2 regions of the Janthinobacterium kumbetense genome follow, and region 1 is predicted to be linked to the other one. Evidence: riboswitches for the same ligand, from Rfam matches in the RefSeq annotation. Region 1 holds a riboswitch; the other holds the start of a gene.
What was found. Region 1 has a riboswitch for thiamine pyrophosphate ahead of NCG91_RS24920 (TonB-dependent siderophore receptor). Riboswitches for the same ligand answer to the same signal wherever they lie in the genome.
Positions count from the first base shown of each region.

Region 2: it holds a riboswitch for thiamine pyrophosphate, as region 1 does, so the genes downstream of both, thiC (phosphomethylpyrimidine synthase ThiC) here and NCG91_RS24920 (TonB-dependent siderophore receptor) in region 1, are expected to answer to the same signal.

Region 1 is NZ_JAMQGR010000013.1:104,358-109,721, reverse strand. Features, by position in the region: gene NCG91_RS24925 (AAA family ATPase) at 1-441, shown strand, start outside; gene NCG91_RS24920 (TonB-dependent siderophore receptor) at 438-2,591, opposite strand; TPP riboswitch at 2,679-2,776, opposite strand; gene NCG91_RS24915 (iron-containing alcohol dehydrogenase) at 2,844-4,001, opposite strand; gene NCG91_RS24910 (ferritin family protein) at 4,144-4,449, shown strand; gene NCG91_RS24905 (Imm26 family immunity protein) at 4,575-5,054, shown strand; gene NCG91_RS24900 (sensor histidine kinase) at 5,093-5,364, opposite strand, start outside.
Region 2 is NZ_JAMQGR010000008.1:110,241-115,604, reverse strand. Features, by position in the region: gene NCG91_RS20690 (thiazole synthase) at 1-754, opposite strand, end outside; gene thiS (sulfur carrier protein ThiS) at 780-983, opposite strand; gene thiC (phosphomethylpyrimidine synthase ThiC) at 1,004-2,917, opposite strand; TPP riboswitch at 2,997-3,112, opposite strand; gene NCG91_RS20675 (hypothetical protein) at 3,221-3,475, opposite strand; gene NCG91_RS20670 (response regulator) at 3,472-4,320, opposite strand; gene NCG91_RS20665 (hybrid sensor histidine kinase/response regulator) at 4,349-5,364, opposite strand, start outside.

The DNA.
Region 1 (5,364 bases):
TTACGCGAGTTTGTGGAAACGCAAGGCAGGGTGCCCGTCGCGGCGGATCAGTATGGTATTGCGCGTACGCAAGTCGAACGCGAGGCGGTCGCTGCCGCCCAAGCCCGCCACTTCCTGTTTTGCGACACGACGCCCTTGATGACGGTGGTGTACAGCCGCCATTATTTTCACGGTGCAGATGCGCAACTGGCGGCGCTGGCCGATGCCACGCAGTACGATCTGACCCTGGTCACGGCACCCGACAGCCCCTGGGTGGCCGATGGCTTGCAGCGCGAGTCGGAAGCCGTGCGCCAATTGATCTACCGCTACCTGCTCGATGAGCTCGACGCGCGCGGCATCGTCTACCACGTGCTGCGCGACAGCCTGGAGGCGCGCCTGGAACAGGCGGCGCCTTTGCTGCAGCAGGCGCTCGCTGCGGCGCCTGCCATTTCCCTCAATTAAAAGTCAAACTGCGCCGAGACCTTGAAGGTGCGGCTGGCGCCCGGATACAGATAGCCATCCGATTCCGGCGTCACGTCGCGCCAGTAGAACTTGTCGGCCACGTTGTTGACGGCGGCGCGCAGCACGGCGCGCGTGCCGGCGATGCGCGTGGCGTACGCGGCGCCCAGGTTGAACACGTTGTACGACGGCACGAAGGTCGTGTTGCTGTACTCAAACGCTTTCTTGCCCGCATATTCCCAGCTGCCATTCACGCTCAAGCCCGCCACCTGTTGCACGGCGTAATCCGCATGCACGGCCGCCTTGAAGGCCGGCACGTTGGGTACGCGCTTGCCGTCGAGGTCGGCATTGCCCGTGCCTGACTGCTGGCTGTTCAGGGCCGTCACGGACGCGCCCAGGCTCAGGCTGGACGATGCCTTGCCCTGGGCCGACAATTCCAGCCCCCGGTGCTGGGCCTGGCCTTCGCGCACGAAGTTGTAGGCGCTCTTGCTGCTGTCGACGTACTGGTTGAATTCCAGGCCCTTGCGGATCTGGAACAGGCTGGCCGCCAGCATGAAGTCCGGCGTCACATCCATCTTCACACCCAGTTCGACCTGCTTCGAGCGGCTGGGCGACAATTCCACGTTGGCATTGAGCGCCTTGCGGTCGGCCGTGCCGCCATGTTCCATGCCTTGCGAATAGGCCGCGTACACGGACAGATTGTCGAGCGGGGTGTAGACGAGCGAGACGTTGGGCAGCAGGAAATCGTGCTTGGCGCGGATTTCCGTATCGGCCTTGAGTACATACTGGTAGCCGTCGACATTGATATGGCGCAAGCCGCCATGCAGCTTCCAGTCCGGCGCCAGGCTGACGATGTCCTGCACGAAGACGGAGTTTTCCGTGTCCTTGCGCACCAGGCGCACGGGGCCTTGCACGCCCGTCGACATGTCGACGATCTGCGGGCGGTAGATGTTGCTCACGCCAGCCCAGTCGTACACGTACAGGCCGGCGCGGTCCTTGCGGCGGAAGGTCGAGACGCCGGCCGTGAATTCATGGCGCAGGGAACCGGTGGCGAACTTGCCCTGGATCATGGCTTGCGCGCTCAGCGGTTTTTTCGTCTCGCCCAGGCTGCGGTAGTCATACACGTCGAAGTCGCCATTGCCGCAGAAGCCTGGGTACAGGTCTTGCGCGCTGCAGCCGTAAGGGAAGGCCGTGTAGTCGTCGCGCTTGAACGAGTGCTGGTTGGCCGACAGGGTGGCATGCCAGTCGTCATTGAACGCGTACTGGAAGCGCAGGCCGAGATTGCTGGTGACGGTTTCCACGGGACGCGTCCACGGCTGCAGGTTGAGCATGGCGTCGGCGCTGATGCCGGTCGGCAAGGTTTTATTGTTCAGCAGCTGGAAGCCGGGCGCCGTCGCCTGCGCCTTGTCCTGGTAGTCGGCATCGATTTGCAGCAGCGCTTGCGGCGAAATCTGCCAGTCGAAGGCGCCGGAAATGAACTTGCGGTTGCCGTCCGCGCCCTTGATGTAGGAGCGCAGGCGCTCGGCCGCCACGTTGACGCGGTAGCCGAAGCGCGTGTCTTCCAGGCGGCCGCCCAGGTCGATGGCGCCGTACACGGTGCCGCGTTCGCGCGTTTCCACGGTGACCGTGCGCAGCGGGGCGGCGGTGGGGCGCTTGACGATGAAGTCGATCACGCCGCCTGGCGCGGCCACGCCTGCCTGCAAGCCGGCCAGGCCCTTCAGCACTTCGATGCGTTCCTTGTTTTCCAGCGGGATTTGTGTGTCGCCAGGAATGGCCACGCCATCCTTGCGGTAGCTGGAATTGTTATCGAGCTTGAAGCCGCGGATGGAAAACTGTTCCGCATAGCCGACGGCGTTGTAGGCGTCGTTGATGCTGGTGTCGAGCTTGACGGCATCGCTGAGATTGCGGATCTGCAAGTCCTGCATGTCTTTTTGCGAAATGACGGTGACGGATGCCGGCGTCTGCAGCAGCGGCGCGTCACTGAAGCCGCCCACGGAGGCGCGCTTGGCGGCCGGCGCCTTGCTGGCCGTGACGACGACTTCGGCCATGCTTTGCGCCTGCGGGTCGGCTGCGTCGGAAGCCAGGGCGGGCGCGGCAAACGCGTGCAGGATGGCCAGGGTCAATACAGAAACGGATAAATTCGGTGTGGACATAGATTGCTCGTGGTTCAAGCCGTCTCTGTAAAAAGAGCACGGCAGGCTGCTTGTTCGGCTGGCGCCAACGCAGGAGCTATCAAAGGAGGGAGGTACTTTGCGCTTTCCTTCGCTGGCATTATCCAGATCAGGTACGAAGGGTATCTCTCACCCGGATGACTGCTCCAGGACCCCTAGCGAAATGACAGCTTAGCATGAACCACGGCCAGCTGTCCCACCCGGCTGACCGTTTTACAACAGTGTGGTGCGAATCTACAGACTGAGTTCCAGCACCTTGCGGCTGACGGCTGGCGTCACTTCGCGCTGTTCGCCCAGGGCCGTCATGCCGTGCGCTTCCAGGGCGGACACGACGGCGTCCACGCTGGCGTGGTTGAGGCCATAGTCGGCCAGGCGCGTCTTGACGCCCATGTGGCGGAAGAAGAATTCCGTGCGCGCGATGGCGGCCTCGATGCGGCCATCCTCGTCGCCGCCGTCCAGGCCCCACACGCGGGCCGCGTATTGCAGCAGCTTGGCGCGCTTGGCTTGTTTGCGCACGCGCAACATGCTGGGCAGGATGATGGCCAGGGTTTGCGCATGGTCGAGCTCGTACAAGGCCGTCAATTCGTGGCCGATGGCGTGCGTGGACCAGTCCTGCGGCACGCCCACGCCGATCAGGCCGTTCAAGGCCAGGGTGGCGCTCCACATCACGTTGGCGCGCACGTCGTAGTCGTCCGGGTGCGACAGGGCTTTCGGGCCTTCCTCGATCAGCGTCAATAAAATGCCTTCGGCGAAGCGGTCTTGCACGGACGCGTTCACAGGGTAGGTCAAATACTGTTCCATCACATGCGCGAACGCATCGACGACGCCATTGCCCACCTGGCGCAGCGGCAAGGTGAACGTCTTCGACGGGTCCAGCACGGAGAATTTAGGATAGACCTTGCGGCTCATGAACGAGCGCTTTTCTTGCGTGGCCTTGCGCGTGATCACGGCCGAGCCATTCATTTCGGAACCCGTGGCCGGCAAGGTCAACACGGTGCCGAAGGGCAGGGCGGCTTCGACGATCTTGCCGCCTTTGGCCAGGATGTCCCAGGCCACGCCTTCGTGCAGGGCGGCCGCGGCGATGAACTTGGTGCCATCGACCACGGAACCGCCGCCGACGGCCAGCAGGAAATCGATGCGCTCGCTTTTCACCATGGCCACGGCCTGCATCAGGGTTTCATAGCTGGGATTGGGTTCGATGCCGGCAAATTCCAGCACCGTATGGCCGGCCAGCGCCGCCTTGACTTCATCGTAGACGCCGTTCTGCTTGATGCTGCCGCCGCCATACGTCATGAGCACTCTGGCCTGGGGCGGGATCAGCGCCGTGATGGCGGCGATCTGGCCCTGGCCGAAAAGGATTTGCGTCGGATTGTAAAAGTCGAAATTGAACATGGGGCTCCTGCCGCTGAGGTTTAGGCTGTTGCTGAGCCATGATTATGGCCGAATGGGTGGAAACGTGCCGTGGACGCTTGAGCTTTTCGTCCGCGCGGTGGAGAATGCAGCCGATGTCACCACCACGCGAAAAGGAATGCGCATGACCACCGTCCCACTGGAAGAATCCGGCTTGCCGGCCACCGCGCTCGACATGCACCGCGCCATCGGCGCCACCATCGCCGCACTGCAGGCGCTGGACTTGAACAGTCAGCGTTTCGAGGCGTGCACGGACCCGGAACTGCGCCGCGTGCTCGCGCACGCGGGCGACACCAGCCGCAAGGAAGCGGCCATGCTGCTCGAATGGATGCGCCGCCGCGACGCGCGCCTGGACACGGCCATGAAGGAAGCGCTGTTCAAGGCGGGGCCGATTGTTGCCCAATATCACTATGACGAGAAAATATTGTAACTATTGGTTTGTTGCTGTGGCGTACCATGCGCCACTTTCGCATCGCTTCGCGTAGACTGTGCCCCTAATTAAATTTAACGTCGGATAGCAGCGGCTGTCCGGTGTATTTCAGGGGGCTTCAAGAAATGAGATCATTACCATACCGAGAAGGCAGCTGGTTTGCCGTGCCCTTGCCGGGCGGCGGCTATGCCGTCGGCGTGGTGGCGCGCAGGGCGCCTGCCGGGCGCATCATGCTGGCGTATATGTTCGGGCCGAAGCGCGACAGCTTGCCCACGCTGGAGGAGCTGGAAGGCTTGCGCCCGGAACAGGCCGTGCGCCGCCTGCGCACGGGCGACATGGCCCTGCTCAACGAGCGCTGGCCCCTGCTGGGCGACAGCCGCCACTGGGAGCGCGATGCCTGGCCCATGCCGGCCTTTATCCGCCGCAATGAATCCTTGCAGCGCGCCTGGCGCGCCAGCTATGCGGATGCCGACCCTGCCAAGCTGAACCGCGAGGAATCGATTCCCTTCGATACGCCGGGCATGGAAAGCGATTCCCTGTACGGTTATGGGGCGACGGAATTGTTGATGAATAAATTGCTGGCGCAGGAACAGGCGTCCGCCTGAGCGGCAGGGAACGGCACAACTGTACCGTTCCCGTCCGTTTATGCCGCTGGCAAGCTGATCTGAAACGCGAGGCCGCCGCCTTCGCGGTTGCGCACTTGCAATTCAGCGCCATGGCGCAGCAGCACGCGGTCGACGATGGCCAGGCCCAGTCCGGCGCCATTTGCCTGCCCGCGCGCCGTGTCGAGGCGGGTGAATGGCTTCATCAGCTGTTCGATCTTTTCCGCCGGCACGCCCGTGCCGTGGTCCTGCACCTCGATGATCACCTTTTTCGCGCCATGGCTGGTGCGCACCTGGCAGGCGATGTCGATTT
Region 2 (5,364 bases), on a different contig from region 1:
CGAACTTGCGCGGCATGCGCCCCGCCAAAAACGCTTCGCGCCCGGCCCGCACAGCCAGCTTCATCGCATGCGCCATGCGCACGGGGTCGCGCGCGCCGGCAATCGCCGTATTCATCAGCACGCCATCGCAACCGAGTTCCATGGCGATGGCCGCATCCGACGCCGTGCCCACGCCCGCATCGACGAGTACGGGCACTTTCGCCTGGTCTATGATCAAGGACAAGTTCCACGGATTCAAGATGCCCATGCCCGAGCCGATCAGGGACGCGAGCGGCATGACGGCCACACAGCCGATGTCTTCCAGAATCTTCGCCTGGATCGGATCGTCGCTGCAGTAGACCATCACGTCGAAGCCATCCTTGACCAGCGCTTCGGCCGCGACCAGGGTTTCCGGCATGTGCGGAAACAGCGTCTTTTCATCGCCCAGCACTTCCAGTTTCACCAGATTGCGCCCGCCCAGGAGCTCCCGCGCCAGTTGCAGGGTGTACACGGCGTCTTTCGCGTTGTAGCAGCCGGCCGTGTTCGGCAAAATCGTGTACTGGTCGGGCGGCACGAAGTCCAGCAGGCTGGGCGCGTTCGGATCTTGCCCGATATTCACCCTGCGGATCGCCACCGTGATGATCTGCGCCTCGGCCGCGTCCGTCGCTTCGCGCGTCTGCGGCAAATCCTTGTACTTGCCGCTGCCCACCAGCAGGCGCGATCGATACTGTTTGCCTGCGATGGTCAGCAGGTCGTTGTTTGTTGCGGTATGCATGTGCGTTTCCTTGTCTATTCTCAACTTAACCGCCGCCAATCGCGCGTACGATTTCCACCTGGTCTTGAATTTCCAGGACCCGGTCGTGCCACGCCTTGCGCGGCACGACGTTGCGGTTGACGGCCAGCGCCAGCGCCTGGTTTTCCAGCGACAGCGCGGCGATCAATTGGTCCAGGGTTTGCCCCGGCGGCACCTGGTGCGGCGCGCCGTTGAGCGTGATGTCGATCAATGCAGTCATCACGCCCTCCTTCAGACCTTGCGGTACAGCTCGGCGCCGTTCTTGATGAATTCGATGGCTTTCACCTCCATCCCCTGCTGCAGCGCCTTGTCTTCCGCGATGCCCATGCCGGCCGCGTATTCGCGCACTTCCTGCGTGATCTTCATCGAGCAGAAATGGGGGCCGCACATGGAGCAGAAATGCGCCACCTTGGCCGAATCCTTGGGCAAGGTTTCATCGTGGAATTCACGCGCCTTGTCCGGGTCCAGGCCGATGTTGAACTGGTCGTCCCAGCGGAATTCGAAGCGGGCTTTCGACAGCGCGTTGTCGCGGATTTGCGCGCCCGGATGGCCTTTCGCCAGGTCGGCCGCGTGCGCCGCGATCTTGTACGTGATGATGCCGTCCTTGACGTCCGCCTTGTTCGGCAAGCCCAGGTGTTCCTTCGGCGTCACGTAGCACAGCATGGCCGTGCCATACCAGCCGATCATGGCTGCGCCGATGCCCGAGGTGATGTGGTCGTAGCCGGGCGCGATATCCGTTGTCAGCGGCCCCAAGGTGTAGAACGGCGCCTCGCCGCACTGTTCCAGCTGCAAGTCCATGTTTTCCTTGATCAATTGCATGGGCACGTGGCCCGGACCTTCGATCATCACTTGCACGTCGTGCTTCCAGGCAACTTGCGTCAGCTCGCCCAGGGTTTTCAATTCGCCCAGCTGCGCCTCGTCATTGGCGTCGTAGATGGAGCCGGGGCGCAAGCCGTCGCCCAGCGAGAACGACACGTCATACGCCTTCATGATTTCGCAAATTTCTTCGAAATGCGTGTAGAGGAACGATTCCTGGTGGTGCGCCAGACACCATTTCGCCATGATGGAGCCGCCGCGCGAAACGATGCCCGTCAGGCGCTTGGCTGTCATCGGCACATAGCGCAGCAGCACGCCCGCGTGGATGGTGAAGTAATCGACGCCCTGCTCGGCCTGCTCGATCAGGGTGTCGCGGAAGATTTCCCACGTCAGATCTTCCGCCTTGCCATTGACCTTTTCCAGCGCCTGGTAGATGGGCACGGTGCCGATGGGCACGGGGCTGTTGCGCACGATCCATTCGCGCGTCTCGTGGATGTGCTTGCCGGTCGACAAGTCCATCACGTTATCGCCGCCCCAGCGGATGGCCCAGGTCATCTTTTCCACTTCCTCGCCGATGGAAGAGGTTACGGCGGAATTGCCGATATTCGCATTGATTTTCACCAGGAAATTGCGGCCGATAATCATCGGCTCCACTTCCGGGTGATTGATATTGGCGGGGATGATGGCGCGGCCGCGGGCGATTTCCTCGCGCACGAATTCCGGCGTGATTTCGACCGGGATGCTGGCGCCGAAGGACTGGCCCGGGTGCTGGCGGCCCATCAGGTCGGCCAGGCGCTCGCCCATGGGGCCGGAAGCCTTGAGCTCGCGCAAATACTCCTGGCGGCGCATGTTTTCGCGGATGGCGACGAATTCCATTTCCGGCGTGATGATGCCTTGGCGCGCGTAATGCATCTGCGTCACGTTCTTGCCGGCAATGGCGCGGCGCGGCTTGCGGTGCAAATTGAAACGCAGCTCGGCCAGTTTCGGGTCCGCCAGGCGGGCGATGCCGTAGTCGGAGGTGGGGCCGGGCAATTCTTCCGTGTCGGCACGCTCCATGATCCATGGCAGGCGCGGCGTATCGAGGCCGGAGCGGATGTCGATATTCACGTCCGGGTCCGTGTACGGGCCGGATGTGTCATAGACGTAGATCGGCGGATTCTTTTCGCCGCCGAACGACGCTTCCGTGTCGGACTGGCTGATTTCGCGCATGGGCACGCGGATGTCGGGGCGGCTGCCCTGCACGTAGATCTTGCGCGAATTGGGCAGCGGCGCGATGGCGGCTTCGTCGACCGTGGCGGTGGCGGAGAGGAATTTCGGGTTGGCGTTCATTTTGGCTCCTTGGCTAGACTATTTTTAAGCCTGGAGCCAGCTAAGGAGGTTCGGAATTGCGCACGCGGAAAAGCGGGGTGCAGTCATCCTAAAGCTTCCCTTCGCTGGCATTATCCAGATCAGGTTCGGAGGGTATTTCTCACCCGCGCTTGCACCGTGTTTCCACAGCGAAAGGCAGGACCCCTAGCGTTTGCCGCCTTGCGGCAGCGAGCCAATTATACGCGGTTCACGCCGCGTGGCCAGATGATTTCTTGCAGGTGTCGTCTTTGCGCATCTGCTGCATTGCAACAGACGGCAGCGCGCTTATTTCTTCTTGCCCCAGCGCCAGCTGGTCGGTTCGCCCTTCAGCTGGCAGATGAAAATGAGCACGGCAACGATGGCCACTTCATAGACGATGTAGCCGACCAGCATGGTTTGCGGGGGAAACAGGAAGGCGCCGCAGGCGAACAGCGCCAGCGCGGCCAGGAACACCAGCCAGCCTTGCCAGGTGATGGGCAAGCCCCAGCCCCAGCCATAGGTCTTGGCGGGGAACCAGTAGGAGGGAGATTTGTCGGTCATGATTTTTCCTGGTCTGTATCGATGGCGCCCAGTATAAATCGGGCACTGCGATGGCGCTCCGTGACATCGAGGCCGATGCCGCGGTAGCCGATGAAGCGGCTGCCCGTGTCGAACATCGGTTCGCCGCTCACCTGCAGGTATTGCGTGCTGCCGTCGAGGTTGGCGCGGCTGTAGATAAAGTCGAGAAACGGTTCCCTTGCGGCAATCTTGGCGTCGAGCAAGGCGCGTTCGGCCGCGTTCCAGCGTTGCGGCTCTTCCTCGCTGCCGATGCCCAGCATTTCAGCCACGGGGCCGGAAAAGCGCGTCAAGTTGCCCTGCGCATCCTGTTCCCAGTACCAGTCGGACGACAGTTCCGTGAAGCGCTGGAAGCGCGCTTCGCTTTCGCGCAACTCCGCCGTGCGCACTTCCACCATCTGTTCCAGCGACTTGTTGTATTCGGCCAGCTTTTGGTACAGCAATCGCACTTCCAGCATGTTGTGGATGCGCGTCTTGACTTCCACCAGGTCGAAGGGCTTGCTGACGAAATCCTTGGCGCCCGCCTGTAGCGCGCGCAGCTTGTGGCCGGGCTGGGCCGTGATCACCAGCACGGGCAGATAGCTGCCCGCCTCGAGGTCGCGCAAGCCTTCCATGACTTCAAAACCATCCATTTCCGGCATCTGCAAGTCGAGCAGGATCAGGTCGTAGCGGTGCTGCTGGTGCAGCGCGCGCACGGCTTGCGGGTCCATGGTGGAGGTGATGCGCGTATAGCCGGCATTGCGCAGCACCTGTTCCAGCAGCATGACGTTGGCCTCCTGGTCATCGACGATGAGGATGCTGGCGTTCAGGATCTCGGTGGCTTGAAGCATGGCGGTATTCCTAAAAATAAATGCTGAATTAGCGTACTGCATGAGTGTCGTCGGCCAGGCCGTGCGCGGCCGCGTGGTGCAGGGCCACGTCGAGCGCATCCATGAATTCGACGACCTTGATCGGCTTGGTCAGGTAGCGGAAGAAGCCCGCTTCCAGGCCCTTTTCGATGTCGCGCGGCACGGCGTTGGCCGACAGGGCCATCACGGGAATATGTTTCGTGAGCGGATCGTCGTGCAGGATATGCAGGGCACCATAGCCGCTGATGCCGGGCAGGTTGATATCCATCAAGATCACGTCCGGCTGATACGTGCGCGCCAGGTCGATGCCCAGGTGCGCATCGATGGCCGTGAGCAACTTCAAGTCGCTGCGGCGGGCGATCAATTGCTCGACCAGCGCCAGGTTGGCGGGATTGTCTTCCACGTACAGCAAGGTGCGCTGGCTTTCCTGCGCTTCCTGCACCTGCGGCAGCGCATCGCCGTCGCCCAGCATCAGTGCCGGCGCATTGGTGGCGGCCAGCTCGAACCAGAAGGTGGTGCCCACGCCGACCGTGCTGTCGACGCCGATGGTGCCGCCCATCAATTCAATCAGCTGCTTGGTGACGACGAGGCCGATGCCCGTGCCCTCTTCCGTGCTGTTTTCCTGTCCCAGGCGGTTGAAGGGCTGGAACAGCTGCGCCACCTGCCCCGCATCGAGGCCGGCGCCGCTGTCGCGCACGCTGACGCGCACCTTGGCGCCGCGCTGGCTGCAGTCGACGGTGACGGAACCGCCGCCCTGGTTGTATTTGATGGCGTTCGACAACAGGTTGATCATCACCTGTTTCACGCGCGTGCGGTCCGCATGCACGAAGTAGGCTTCGCCGCAGCGGGGGAAATGCAGGCTGATGCCCCGTTTTTCCGCCTGCGGCGCGATCATCGCCTGGCAATCCTGCAGCACGTCGAGCAGGGACATCGCTTCCTGCGACAACGTCACCTTGCCCGATTCGATCATGGCCAGGTCGAGGATTTCATTGATCAAGCGCAAGAGGTACCAGCCGCCCTTGAGGA